3 regions of the Streptomyces sp. NPDC048269 genome follow, and region 1 is predicted to be linked to each of the others. Evidence: riboswitches for the same ligand, from Rfam matches in the RefSeq annotation. Region 1 holds a riboswitch; each other region holds the start of a gene.
The links. A riboswitch is a leader RNA that binds a small molecule or an ion and turns the genes downstream of it on or off. The one in region 1 is predicted to bind cobalamin.

Region 2: linked by a shared signal. The riboswitch ahead of AB0D48_RS32370 (energy-coupling factor ABC transporter permease) and the one ahead of AB0D48_RS09485 (ribonucleoside-diphosphate reductase subunit alpha) in region 1 are both predicted to bind cobalamin.
Region 3: linked by a shared signal. The riboswitch ahead of AB0D48_RS20980 (prenyltransferase/squalene oxidase repeat-containing protein) and the one ahead of AB0D48_RS09485 (ribonucleoside-diphosphate reductase subunit alpha) in region 1 are both predicted to bind cobalamin.

What each region holds. Positions count from the first base shown of each region.
Region 1 covers NZ_JBEZLW010000006.1:157,579-161,930, forward strand. Annotated here, with positions in the region: gene AB0D48_RS09480 (ribonucleotide-diphosphate reductase subunit beta) at 1-142, opposite strand, end outside; gene AB0D48_RS09485 (ribonucleoside-diphosphate reductase subunit alpha) at 142-2,532, opposite strand; cobalamin riboswitch at 2,675-2,806, opposite strand; gene AB0D48_RS09490 (GNAT family N-acetyltransferase) at 2,851-3,348, opposite strand; gene AB0D48_RS09495 (YbdD/YjiX family protein) at 3,416-3,622, opposite strand; gene AB0D48_RS09500 (carbon starvation CstA family protein) at 3,655-4,352, opposite strand, start outside.
Region 2 covers NZ_JBEZLW010000051.1:25,303-29,654, reverse strand. Annotated here, with positions in the region: gene AB0D48_RS32385 (DUF2252 domain-containing protein) at 1-462, shown strand, start outside; gene AB0D48_RS32380 (hypothetical protein) at 475-1,383, opposite strand; gene AB0D48_RS32375 (flavodoxin family protein) at 1,552-2,268, opposite strand; cobalamin riboswitch at 2,440-2,659, shown strand; gene AB0D48_RS32370 (energy-coupling factor ABC transporter permease) at 2,689-3,384, shown strand; gene AB0D48_RS32365 (energy-coupling factor ABC transporter substrate-binding protein) at 3,384-3,728, shown strand; gene cbiQ (cobalt ECF transporter T component CbiQ) at 3,732-4,352, shown strand, end outside.
Region 3 covers NZ_JBEZLW010000018.1:66,060-70,411, forward strand. Annotated here, with positions in the region: gene AB0D48_RS20975 (SCO2322 family protein) at 159-815, opposite strand; gene AB0D48_RS20980 (prenyltransferase/squalene oxidase repeat-containing protein) at 815-2,080, opposite strand; cobalamin riboswitch at 2,193-2,322, opposite strand; gene AB0D48_RS20985 (MBL fold metallo-hydrolase) at 2,392-3,453, opposite strand; gene AB0D48_RS20990 (aldehyde dehydrogenase) at 3,692-4,352, shown strand, end outside.

The DNA of each region.
Region 1 (4,352 bases):
CCGAGTGGAGGTCGACCTCCTCGACGGTCCAGGTGTTCTTGATCGCGTCCCGGTAGCGCTCGTAGAAGTCCGGGTAGCGCATGGGGCGGAGCGTGAGCTCGAAGCCCGGGTCCAGGAGGTTCTTGTTGTCGTGGGAACTCATTACTGGCAGGCCTCGCAGGACTCGGGGTTCTCAAGGGAGCAGGCGAGCGCTTCCGCGTCGGCGACGGCCTGGGGGAGCGCTGCGGGGGTGGCGGCCTGCGCGGCGCGGGCGATCTTCGTCGCCGGGCGCGAGCGCAGGTAGTACGTGGTCTTCAGGCCCTGCTTCCAGGCGTACGCGTACATCGAGCTGAGCTTGCCGATGGTGGGCGTCTCCAGGAACAGGTTCAGCGACTGCGACTGGTCGAGGAACGGCGTACGGGCCGCCGCCATGTCGATCAGGCCGCGCTGCGGGATCTCCCACGCCGTGCGGTACAGCTCGCGCACCTCGGCCGGGATCCAGCCGAAGCCCTGCACCGAGCCGCTCGACTCGCGCAGCGCCTCGCGGGTCTGCGCGTCCCACACGCCGAGCTGCTTGAGCTCCTCCACCAGGTAGCCGTTGACCTGGAGGAACTCACCGCTGAGGGTCTCGCGCTTGAACAGGTTGGAGACCTGGGGCTCGATGCACTCGTACACGCCCGCGATCGAGGCGATCGTCGCCGTCGGGGCGATGGCGAGGAGCAGCGAGTTGCGCATGCCGGTCTTGGCGACCCGGGCGCGCAGCGCGTCCCAGCGCTCCGGCCAGTTCAGCTCGACGTCGTAGTGATCGGGATGCAGGACGCCGCGGGCGGTGCGGGTCTGCTCCCACGCGGGCAGCGGGCCGCTGCGCTCGGCGAGGTCGCAGGAGGCCTCGTACGCGGCCAGCATGATCCGCTCGGAGAGCTTGGTGGACAGGGCCTTCGCCTCGGGGGAGTCGAAGGGCATCCGCAGCTTGAAGAACACGTCCTGGAGGCCCATGGCGCCCAGACCCACCGGGCGCCAGCGGGCGTTGGAGCGGCCGGCCTGCTCGGTCGGGTAGAAGTTGATGTCCACCACGCGGTCGAGGAAGGTCACGGCGGTGCGGACGGTCTCGTCCAGCCGCTCCCAGTCGATCCCGCGACCGTCGGCCGTGTCGATGACGAAGGCGCCCATGTTGACCGAGCCGAGGTTGCAGACGGCCGTCTCGCCGTCGTTGGTGACCTCGATGATCTCGGTGCACAGGTTCGAGGAGTGGACGACCGAGCCCGGCTCGGCGGTCTGGTTCGCCGTGCGGTTGGAGGCGTCCTTGAAGGTCATCCAGCCCTGGCCGGTCTGCGCGAGGGTGCGCATCATCCGGCCGTACAGGTCGCGGGCGGGCATGGTCTTGCGGGCCAGGCCCGACTCCTCGGCCTTGCGGTAGGCGGCGTCGAACTCGTCGCCCCACAGGTCGACCAGCTCGGGCACGTCGGCCGGGGAGAACAGCGACCAGTCGGCGTCGGCGTTCACGCGGCGCATGAACTCGTCCGGGACCCAGTGGGCGAGGTTCAGGTTGTGCGTACGGCGCTGGTCCTCACCGGTGTTGTCGCGGAGCTCCAGGAACTCCTCGATGTCCGCGTGCCAGGTCTCCAGGTAGACGGCGGCGGCGCCCTTGCGGCGGCCGCCCTGGTTCACGGCGGCGACGGACGCGTCGAGGGTCTTCAGGAACGGCACGATGCCGTTGGAGTGGCCGTTGGTGCCGCGGATCAGCGAACCGCGGGCGCGGATGCGGGAGTACGACAGACCGATGCCGCCGGCGTGCTTGGAGAGGCGGGCGACCTGGTGGTAGCGGTCGTAGATCGAGTCGAGCTCGTCCAGCGGGGAGTCCAGCAGGTAGCAGGAGGACATCTGCGGGTGCCGGGTTCCGGAGTTGAAGAGCGTGGGGGAGGACGGCAGGTAGTCGAGGCGGCTCATCAGCCGGTACAGCGAGGCCACTTCCTCGACCGCGCGCATGCTCTCGTCCTCCGCGAGGCCGCAGGCCACGCGCAGCATGAAGAACTGCGGGGTCTCCACGACCTGACGGGTGATCGGGTGGCGCAGCAGGTAGCGGCTGTGCAGGGTGCGCAGGCCGAAGAAGCCGAAGCGGTCGTCGGCGCCCTCGGCGAGGGCGTGCTCCACGAGGGCGTCCAGGCGGCTCGCGTGGATGCGCACGAACTCGGCGGTGCGGTCGGCGATGAGCCCCTCGCGGTGCCCGACCGCGACGGACTCGGAGAAGGAGGTCGCGCCCTGGCCCGCGGCCTCGTCACGGACGGCGAGGGTCAGCAGCCGTGCGGCGAGGCGGGAGTACGCCGGGTCCTCGGAGATGAGCCCCGCGGCGGCCTCGGTGGCCAGCCCGCGCAGTTCGGCCTCGTCGGCGGCCAAGCTGCGGCCGCGCAGCGCGGCGGCGGCCACCCGTCCGGGGTCGGTGTCGGGGAGGTCGGCCGTCAGCTCGGTGAGGGTACGCAGCAGCGTGGCCCCCGGGCCCTCGGTGTTGTCGCCAGAAATGGACTCGGCGCGCGGTGCGGAAGGCGCGATGGTCACGGCGGGAGCTCTCCCTCGCTCGGCCCGGTCATCGGCGGGGCGGGGCGCGGGCGGGCGCATGCGGGCGTGGCAGTAACGCGTACACCGCATGGCGTCCACCGGCCCAACCGCGAGGCCCGGACGTATCGGCACCCGGTTCGGTCGAGCCGGGCGCGCTGTCGGCAGGTCCTCGGACTCGCGGATGCACCGATCGGTGCACTTCATACCGTTGCGGGACAGTTCCGGATTCGCACCGGATTCCCCTGCGGCGACAGCAGGCATGAGCATACATGTGGGGGCGGTCGGATGCGGCAGCCCCCACATGTTGTGTCCACGCGGCTACAGCTTCAACTCGTAAGTGAGCAGCCTCAAGCCCTCGATCGGCGCCCAGTCCCGCTCGGGCGTGCGTACGAAACCCAGCCGCGCGTAGATCCGGTGGGCGCCGGCCATGCTGTGCTGGGTGGAGAGCACCAGTCCCGTCACGCCCTCGATGGCCCGGGCCCGCTCGACACACGCCCGCACCAGCGCCTCGCCGGCGCCCTGCCCGCGCGCCTCGTGGGCCACGGCGAGCATCCGGAACTCGGCCTCGTCCGGGCCGGCGATGTCGGCCAGCGGGCTGCCGGGCGCGGCGAAGGTCACTCCGCCCAGGACCCGGCCGTCCTGTTCGGCGACCAGCACTTCGGCCTGGGCGGCGCGGCCGGCCACGTCGCGCAGCACGTGCAGGTACTCGTCGTCCTCGTTGAAGTCCAGGTGCCCGTCGGCGAGGTAGGCCCGGGCGGTGATCTCGCCCAGGTCCGCGTAGTCGGCGGGCCGCACCGGCCTGATCGTGATGTCCATGCCGTCGAGTGTGCCGCAGGCGTGCCGAAGGGCCCCACCCGTTTCGGGCGGGGCCCCTCGGCTGCCCTCAGCAGCAGCGGAAGCCCTCGCGGGGGTCCGCCTCGCGCGCGTCCGTACGGGCCCGCTCGAACTCCCGGCGCGTCGGGACCGGCGCGTCCGGGTCGTGGGAGCGGGCGTGGGCCACGTACCGGTCGTACGCCGCTTCGCCCGAGAACTCCCGTACGTAGAACCGGACCCGCGCCAGCGCGCCGCGCAGGCCCGCACGGCCGCTCATGACGCTGCTCACGAGGCCGCTCATGACGCCGCTCATGAGGACAGCGGCTCCTTGACCCGGCCGCCGCCCGAGTCGAGGCCGGAAGCGGCGAGCTCCGCCCTCTCCTCGGCGGTCGGGATCAGCCCCGCCGGGGCGATGATCTTCGACTCGGTCCACGGGACCTCGGAGAGCTTCACGGACTCCGGGCTGCTGATGGCCTTGAAGCAGGTCCGGGCCGCGTCCGCCAGCACGATGACGATCAGGATCGCGAACAGCGCCGACAGCGCACCGTCCACCGTGGCGTTGGTGACGACGGTGTGCATGTCGCCCATGTTCTTGGCGGGAGGCAGGACCTTGCCCGCGTCGATGCCGGTCTGGTACTTGTCGCGCTGCGCGAAGAACCCGATCTTCACGTCGTCCGAGAAGATCTTCTGGTAGCTCGCGGTGAGCGTGACGGCCACGTCCCACGCCAGCGGAACACCGGTGACCCAGGCCCACTTCAGCCGGCCGGACTTGACCAGCAGCGTGGTGCAGACGGCCAGGGCGACCGCCGCGAGCAGCTGGTTCGCGATGCCGAACAACGGGAAGAGCTGGTTGATGCCGCCCAGCGGGTCCTTGACGCCGACCCACAGGAAGTAGCCCCAGCCGCCGACGACGATCGCGCTCGCCAGCCAGACGCCCGGCTTCCAGCTCACGTTCCGGAAGGACTTGTGCACGTTGCCGAGGGTGTCCTGGAGCATGAACCGGCCGA
Region 2 (4,352 bases), on a different contig from region 1:
GACGCGCAGGACCCGCTCTTCCTCCAGCTCAAGGAGGCCGTGCCGTCGGTGCTGGAGGATCACCTGCCGGCCGACGGCCACGCTCATCACGGCCACCGGGTGGTCGCGGGGCAGCGGCTGATGCAGGCCACCGGCGACATCTTCCTCGGCTGGACGAGCGGACCGGAGGGGCGCCACTTCTACTGCCGTCAGCTGCGCGACATGAAGGGATCGGCGGTGGTCGAGACCATGGGCCCGGCCGTGCTCCGCCAGTACGCGGAACTGTGCGGCACGGCACTGGCCCGCGCCCACGCCCGCTCCGGCGACCGCATCGCCATCGCCGGTTACCTCGGCAAGGCCGACGCCTTCGACCGGGCCGTCGCCGACTTCGCGCTCCACTACGCCGACCAGACCGTCTCCGACCACGCCGCGCTCACCGCCGCCGTCTCCGGCGGCGACATCATCGCCACCTCCGGCGTCTGAACGGGACCCCGCTCACGGCTGCTCCGGCTTCTCGGACGGCGCGTCGGAGGACTCGTCGGACGGCTCCTCGGACGGCTCTTCGGACAGCTCGTCCGACAGCTCCTCGGACGGCTTGCTGGACGGCCGGAAGCTGGAGATCCTCCCCCGGGTGGTGTGCCAGCGCTCCCTCATCTGGCTGACCACGCTGTCCCATTCACGGCGGACCTCGTCATCGGGCGGCCGCTCGCCCTGACGGATGCGGCCGAGTTCATCACGCACCTCCCGTCCGAGCGCCGCCGACCCCACCACGACCAGCACGATGCCGAAGAACGCCGAGAGCATCGCGAAGACCACGCCCATCGCGCCGTAACGGTCGGCGTAGGAGTTGAACAGACGCGGCAGGTAGAAGTCCGCGCCCACGCCATAGAGCGCCATCAGGACGGACACGATGACACCGAACGGCAGGAGATCGCTCCAGGCGATCCTCTTCGCCGACAGGATCCAGCCACCCCAGACGAGGAAGAGCCCGCTCAGCGACGCTTCGAGCAGGTTCACCGCCAGCGTGAGGTGCCCCCGGCCGGCGACGGCGAAGAGCCAGCCGCTCACGGGCACGTAGATCACGAAGGCCAGGACCCACTTCGCGTCATTGACCGTGTTGCGCATGCTCAGGGGCTTGAGCTGCCAGGTCTGCTCGAACAACCGCTGCACCGCCCGCGCGAAGCTCAGCATGGAGATCAGCAGGAACAGGGCCCCGAGGACGCCGACGCTCGTGTCGGCGGTCGAGGAGAAGACGTCCCGCACGGCATCGGCTCCGGCCCCTGTGAGGCCGTACCGGTCGATGATCCGGTCCGCAACGTCCTGACCGCCGATGTCGGCCAGCACGGCACCGAAGAGGATCGCGAGGGAGACCATCGCGGTCAGCATGCTGGAAGCCAGCGCCATCGAGCGATCGAACCCCGCGATTCTCTGGAACCGGTTCACCACGCGGAGCGCGAATGCCGGACGCAGCCAGAACGTCAGCGTTCTCGTGAATCGCTCGCGATCGATCTGAGCCGCCCTCCCCTCCGTGGATCTCGGTGGTCCGTGACCGGGCGCCTGCCGGGCCGTGTCTCACCTGTGTTCGGGGTTCTCGAAGTCGAAGCGGCACCCCGCGTCCCACTCCGACCGCTGGTTGCCGTGGGCGGGGACGCCACCGGCGTCCTTCAGCATCCTCGCCAGGTGGAGCATGTTCCAGGTCATGAAGGTCGTGTTGCGGTTGGTGAAGTCGTTCTCCGGGCCGCCGGAACCGGGGTCGAGGTAGGAGGGACCGGGGCCGGCCTCCCCCACCCAGCCCGCGTCCGCCTGCGGCGGGATCACGTATCCCAGGTGCTGCAGGCTGTACAGCACGTTCATCGCGCAGTGTTTCGCGCCGTCCTCGTTGCCCGTGATCAGACACCCGCCGACCCGGCCGTAGTAGGCGTACTGCCCGGCCTCGTTCAGGATCGACGAACAGGCGTAAAGACGTTCGATGACCTGCTTCATGACCGAGGAGTTGTCACCCAGCCACACCGGCCCGGCCAGCGTCAGCATGTCGGCGGCCATCACCTTGCTGTAGACGACCGGCCACTCGTCCGTCTCCCAGCCGTGCTCGGTCATGTCCGGCCACACGCCCGTGGCGATGTCGAGGTCCACCGCGCGCAGGACCTCGACCTGCACGCCCTGGCGTTCCATGATGCCGCGGCTGCGATCGATCAGGCCCTCCGTGTGGCTGCGTTCCGGCGACCGCTTGAGCGTGCAGTTGATCACCAGGGCCCGCAGATCGCCGTGGGCCGCTCCCGTCTCCGCCATCGTTCTGTCTCCTTCGTGCGGCATGGGCGAGCCGGGCCCGCGGACCGCCCTGGTGGGGCAACGTGTACCGCTCTGCGCCCTCCACTTCACCAGGCCGCACCCCCGTGCGCCCGACGGGCTGGGCCACTCGCCGTACGCCGGGCACCGCCAGGCGGGTGGCGTTCGGAACGGTTTGTTACCACTCCGCGCGGCCGACTAGGGTCAGTGGGCCTTGGTGTTCGGGAAACCGGTGTGAAACCGGTGCGGCCCTCGCCACTGTGATCGGGAAGTCCGGCTCCATTCCTTCGGGAAGCCACTGGGCCCGCGCGGGAAACCGCACGGCCCCGGGAAGGCGGAGTCCGGGCATCAGTACCCGTGAGCCAGGAGACCGGCCGGGGCGCGCTGTCCATCCACGAGGTGCTGGAGAGGTCTTCCCCACTCATGCATATAGCCGAGGGGTTTCTGCCCCCTTTGCACGCGGTCGCCTGGGGCGCCGCGTCCGCTCCCTTTGTCGTACACGGAGTACGCGCCCTCACCCGCGAGGTGAAGGCCCACCCGGAGAGCACGCTGCTGCTCGGAGCGTCCGGAGCGTTCACCTTCGTACTGTCCGCCCTGAAGATCCCTTCTGTGACTGGCAGTTGTTCCCACCCCACCGGTACCGGGCTCGGGGCCATCCTCTTCCGGCCGCCGATCATGGCGGTGCTCGGCACGATCACCCTGCTGTTCCAGGCGCTGCTGCTGGCGCACGGCGGGCTCACCACCCTCGGCGCCAACGTGTTCTCGATGGCGATAGCCGGGCCCTGGGCGGGCTACGGCGTCTACCGGCTGCTGCGGAAGTTCGGCGTGCCGCTGATGGTGACCGTCTTCTTCGGCGCCTTCTTCGCCGATCTGGTCACCTACTGCGTGACCTCCGTCCAGCTGGCCCTGGCCTTCCCGGACGCGAGCAGCGGCTTCGTCGGCTCGCTGGAGAAGTTCGCCGGCATCTTCGCGGTGACGCAGATCCCGCTCGCGGTCAGCGAGGGGCTGCTGACCGTGCTCGTGATGCGGCTGCTGATGCAGTCCAGCACGTCGGACCTGGTCCGGCTCGGCGTCGCGAAGCTCACGGGATCCGGGAAGAAGCAGGAGGCGTCGGCCTGATGACCAGGAACGCGAAGATCAACACCCTGCTGCTGCTCCTGGTGGCGGCGCTGGCCGTACTCCCGCTCGCGCTCGGCCTGGGCGAGGGCAAGGAGGAGCCGTTCGCCGGCGCCGACGCGCAGGCGGAGGCGGCCATCACCGAGCTGAAGCCGGACTACGAGCCCTGGTTCTCGCCGCTGTACGAGCCGCCCTCCGGGGAGATCGAGTCGGCGCTGTTCGCCCTCCAGGCGGCGCTGGGGGCGGGCGTGCTCGCGTACTACTTCGGCGTCCGCAAGGGTCGCCGTCAGGGTGCGGCCGCCGCCGCTGCCGAGGCGGGCCCGCCCACGTCCGCCACGGAGTCGTAGGCGGTGCTGCCGATCGACGCGGCGGCGCACAGCAGTCGCTGGCGCCATCGCCACCCTCTGGAGAAGGCCCTGCTGGGGATCGGACTGACGGTCGCCGCGGTGTGCCTGCCCCCGTGGCCCGGCGGGCCGCTGGTCGCCGCGGCCACCCTCGCCGTGCTCCTCGGCCCCGCCGGGGTGGCCCGGCGGCAACTGTGGCGGGCCTTCCGCATCCCGCTCGGGTTCTGCTTCACCGGGGCGCTGCCGCTGCTGTTCGCCGTCGGGGGGCCGGCCGGCTTCGTCTCGCTGGCCCCGGACGGCCCCCGGCACGCCGTGGAGTTGCTGCTGCGCACCTCGGCGGCCTCGCTCGGCGTGCTGCTGTTCGCGTTCACCACCCCGGTGTCGGACGTGCTGCCGCGGCTGGTCCGGGCGGGGGTGCCGGCTCCCGTGGTGGACGTGGCCCTGGTCATGTACCGGATCGGGTTCCTGCTGCTCGACTCCCTCGCCCGGGTCCGGCAGGCCCAGGCGGCCCGGCTGGGCACCACCGGCCGGGCGGCGGCGTGGCGTTCGGTGGGCGGGCTGGCCGCGACCTCGTTCGTACGGGCCTTCGACCGCGCGGCGCGGCTCCAGTCGGGCCTGGCCGGGCGC
Region 3 (4,352 bases), on a different contig from region 1:
GGTGCGCTGGGTGCTGTCGGCGTCCGCCCCGCCGGTGTGTGGCCCGGGCACCCCGGGCTCCGAGGTGGGCTGGGTGCTGTCGGCGGGTGTCCGGCCGTTGCACGGTCCGGCGGCGCCGTCGGCCTCGGGACGGTTCGGAGGGACGGCCTCGGCGGGTGTCATCGTGTGCGGCGGCGGGACTGCCACAGGGCGGCTGCGGCCAGGGTGGCCACTGCTGCGATGCCGGCCAGGAGGCCCGCCGACGGGCCGCCGCCCTCCTGCTCCGGGGTTGCCGCCGGGGCCGCCGGGGCCGCCGGGGCGGCCGGGGCGTCGGCCAGCGGCTCGCCGCAGCCCTGGCCCGGGTAGCCCGAGATCGCGCACAGAAGCGCCGCGCTGTTGTAGCGCAGCGGCTTCGCGACCGACGCCAGGGCCTCGGCCGTCGTGGCCTCCGGGGCCACCTGGGCGCAGGCCGTGCGCGGCTCCGGCTGCGGCGGGGCGTCGCCCGCCGGGGCGTCCGCCGGGACGCCGAAGTCGATGACCAGCGCCACCCGCTTCCTGCCCTCGGCCGCCGGGGTCGCCCCGCAGATCGCCGAGAAGTCCGCCGCCGCCCGCGGCAGCGCCGCCTCGGCCGCCGCGTCCTTGCTCACCGCGAAGCGGAAGCCCTGCACCGAGCCGTCCGCCGGACGGGCCGTCGAGGGGCCCGTGGAGGCGTACGCCCACCGGCCGCCCGCGCCGTCCCAGAACGACCAGTAGCGGTAGCTCGATGCCAGGGCCGGTGCGGCGGCCAGCAGAACGAGGGTGAGGCCGAGAGCCAGCGGAAGGAGGCGGCGGGGCATCAGAGCTGGTTCTTCTTCTTGCGGCGCCCGCTCAGCAGGATGCCGATGCCCACGCCGGCCGCGCCGCCCGCACCGATGATCCACCAGATGCTCTGGCCGCCCGAGGGCTTGTCCTCGTCACTGTCCACCGTGGTCGCGGAGGTGTCCGTGCCCTGCGGGGCCGGGCCCGTCGCGTTCAGCGCCGACACCAGGTCGGTGCCGCCGAAGGACTTCGGGTCGGTGCCCGTCGCGTGCGCGGCCAGGATCAGCGTGCCGAGGGCCGCAGGGTTGTCCTTCGACCACTGCGCCGAGTTGGCCTTGAGCCACTCCAGCGCACCCGCCGCCGACTGCTTGTGCCCGGCCGCGGCCAGGGCGATCACCGCGTCGGCGGTGTTGCCGGTGTCCGGGGTCGGCTGGTCCGAGCCCGGGGTCGAGGCCGTGAGGTGGCCGTCCTTCTCGAGGGCCTCGGCCAGGTAGCCGGCCGCGCCCTGGGCGGCGGCCACCGGGTCGGCGGAACCGGCCGGGCAGGCGAGCGCCGTCGCGGGGGTGTCCGTGGTGGCGGGCGGAACGGCCGCGCCCGTGCCGAGTCCGGCCAGCGCCGCGGCGGCCGTGGCGTCGGCGTTGGCGAGCAGCTTGCCGTCGACCGGCTGGAACGCGAAGGCGCCCCGGTCGGCGGCAGGCTCGGCGGAGCAGCCCAGCTGGAAGGTGAGCAGCGCCTCGTAGGGCGACTTCCCCGCCTTCGACTTGACCTCGGCCGGCTTCTCACCGGCCGCCGCCAGGGCGCTGATCACGATGCCGGTCGAGTTCGCGTCCGTACCGCTGTCCATGGCGCCGCCGGGGTTGCTGCTCCAGCCGCCGTCCTCGTTCTGTACGGACTTCAGCCACCCGACGGCCTTCTTCACCGTCTCGTCGTGGCCGCCGAGCGCGGCCAGCGCCTGCACGGCGGCCGCGGTGGCGTTGGAGTCGATGTACGTCGAGGCGTCGCACGCCTTGGCGGTGTCCGCGCGGAAGGAGGGGAAGGAGCCGTTCGGGCACTGCTGGCCGGTCAGCCAGTCCACGGCCTGCCCGGCGGGCTTGACGCCCACCGTGTGCAGTGCGAGCAGCGCGAACGACTGCCGCCACACGCCGTCGTACATCGGGTCCTTCTTGCCGTAGAGCCCGGAGGGGATGACCGGCGGCGCGGAGGGCGAGGCGGGCGGGGCGGTGTCGGCGAGGGCTGCGGGGGCGGCGCCCACGCAGAGCACGGCGGAGGCGGCGAGCGCGGCGGCGCTGCGGCGGACGTTCATGGGGCGGATGCCTCTCGTGCTGGGGAGCTGGAGGCAGGCACGCTCAGGCACCGGGCTCCGGCTCCGTTTACCTCGACGGTGCCGGCCGCCGGGGGCCCGGCGGCACGAGCCGCGCACTTCCGGTACGGGGCATTCCGGCTCCCCGCCGCGGCGGTGCCGAGGGCGGGTCACGGTTGCGGGTCAGCGCCGGATTCGCACCGGCTTCCCCCCGTACAGAGGTGTGGACGACGGATTCACTCTACCGGCCCGTAACCCGCGCGCCCGGGGGCGCTGCCCGCCCCGAGCCCGCTCCGGCCGCGACGCCGTACCCGTTACAGCGCCCGGTAGGTCACCGGGTCGGTGCCCGGGACCACCTCCGCGCGGCCCTGCTTCACCAGCCGCCGCAGGTGGGCCTCCGCCTCGGAGACGGCGATGTTGCGGGAGCCGTACGGGATCTGCTCCCAGGGCCGGTTCCACTCCATCCGCTCCGCCAGCGCCCACGGGGTCAGTGGCTCGGCGAGCAGCGCCCACAGCCCGGTGAGCCGTTCCTCGTGGTGCTCGAGGAGTTCCCGAACGCGGGCGGGGGCGTCGGTGAAGGCGTGCTGGTGGGCCGGGAGCACCTCGGCCGGGCCCAGGCGTCCGATGCGTTCGAGGGAGTCGAGGTAGTCCCCGAGGGGGTCGGTGACGCGGGTGTCCTCCGGGGTCTCGTACAGGCCGATGTGGGGGGAGATACCGGGCAGCAGGTGGTCGCCGGAGAAGAGGCGGCCGTTGCCGGGGAGGTTCGCCGGGTGCTGTTCCTCCAGGTGCAGGCAGACGTGCCCGGGGGTGTGCCCGGGAGTCCAGATCGCGCGCAGCCGGCGTCCGGCGAGGGGGAGCAGCTCGGCGGGGACGATCTCCCGGTCGGGGACGGCGGCGTGCAGGCCGGGCAGCGTCCGCATGCGGCCGCCCGCGCGGGCGGCGCGCAGCGGGGCGATGTGCTCCTCGGGGGCTCCGGCGGCCGCGAGCTTCTCGCTCATGTAGTCGAACCAGACGCCCGGCTCGGCGGACCGGGTCCGTACGACGACCTCGGTGTCGGCGGCGTGCATGGCGATCCAGGCACCGGACACGGCGCGGACCTGGCCGGACAGGCCGTGGTGGTCGGGGTGATGGTGGGTGATGACGACGCCGTGGACGTCGGCGAGGGCGATGCCGAGCGCGGCGAGGCCGGCGACGAGGGCGTCCCAGGATTCGGGGTCGTCCCAGCCGGTGTCGACGAGGACCGGGCCGCGGTCGGTGTCGAGGACGTGGACGAGGGTGTGCCCGAGGGGGTTGTCAGGGATGGGGACCTTGATCGCCCACACTCCTCCGCCGTGGTCGGTCACCTGTGACGTGTCCTGTGGTGTGTCCTCTGACATGAGACCCCCAGTCCCTGAGCCGAGCCGACGAGCCAAACCGAACCGAACCGAACCGAACCGAGCGTGGTTCCGCACGGGAAGCCGAACGAGAACTTGTTTCAGTAGTAGCCCAAGTCGACCACCTCCAGCGCTTTCTGACTAGTCGTTCGATCTTCCGGGCCGTTCCGCCCTGGCCGTGGACTCCTCTAACTAGAACTGGTATCAGTTCTGGAACGCCAAGCCGCAGGAGGCATCAGCCATGACCGAGCTCGTGGAACACGGACAACTGTTCATCGGCGGGGAGTGGACGGATCCGCTGGGCAGCGACACGATCCAGGTCGTCTCCCCCCACACCGAGCAGGTCATCGGCTCCGTGCCGCACGCCTCGAAGGCAGACGTCGACCGGGCGGTCGCCGCCGCGCGCAAGGCGTTCGACGAGGGGCCCTGGCCGCGGATGTCGCTCGACGAACGCGTCGCCGTCGTCTCCCGGATCAAGGACGCCATAGCCGTCCGGCACGAGGAGATCGCCCGTTCGATCAGCTCCCAGAACGGATCCCCGTACTCCTGGAGCGTGCTCGCCCAGGCGCTCGGCCCGATGATGGTCTATGACGCCGCGATCACCGTCGCGCGCGCCTATCCGTACGAGGAGCACCGTCAGGGCGTCCTCGGCCCGATCCTGGTGCGCCGCGAACCGGTCGGGGTCGTCGCGGCCGTCATCCCGTGGAACGTGCCGCAGTTCGTGGCCGCCGCCAAGCTCGCGCCCGCGCTGCTCACCGGCTCGACGGTGATCCTCAAGCCGTCCCCGGAGTCCCCGCTCGACTCGTACATCCTCGCCGACATCGCGCGCGAGGCCGGGGTGCCGGAGGGAGTGCTGTCGATCCTGCCCGCCGACCGGGAGGTCAGCGAGTACCTGGTCGGCC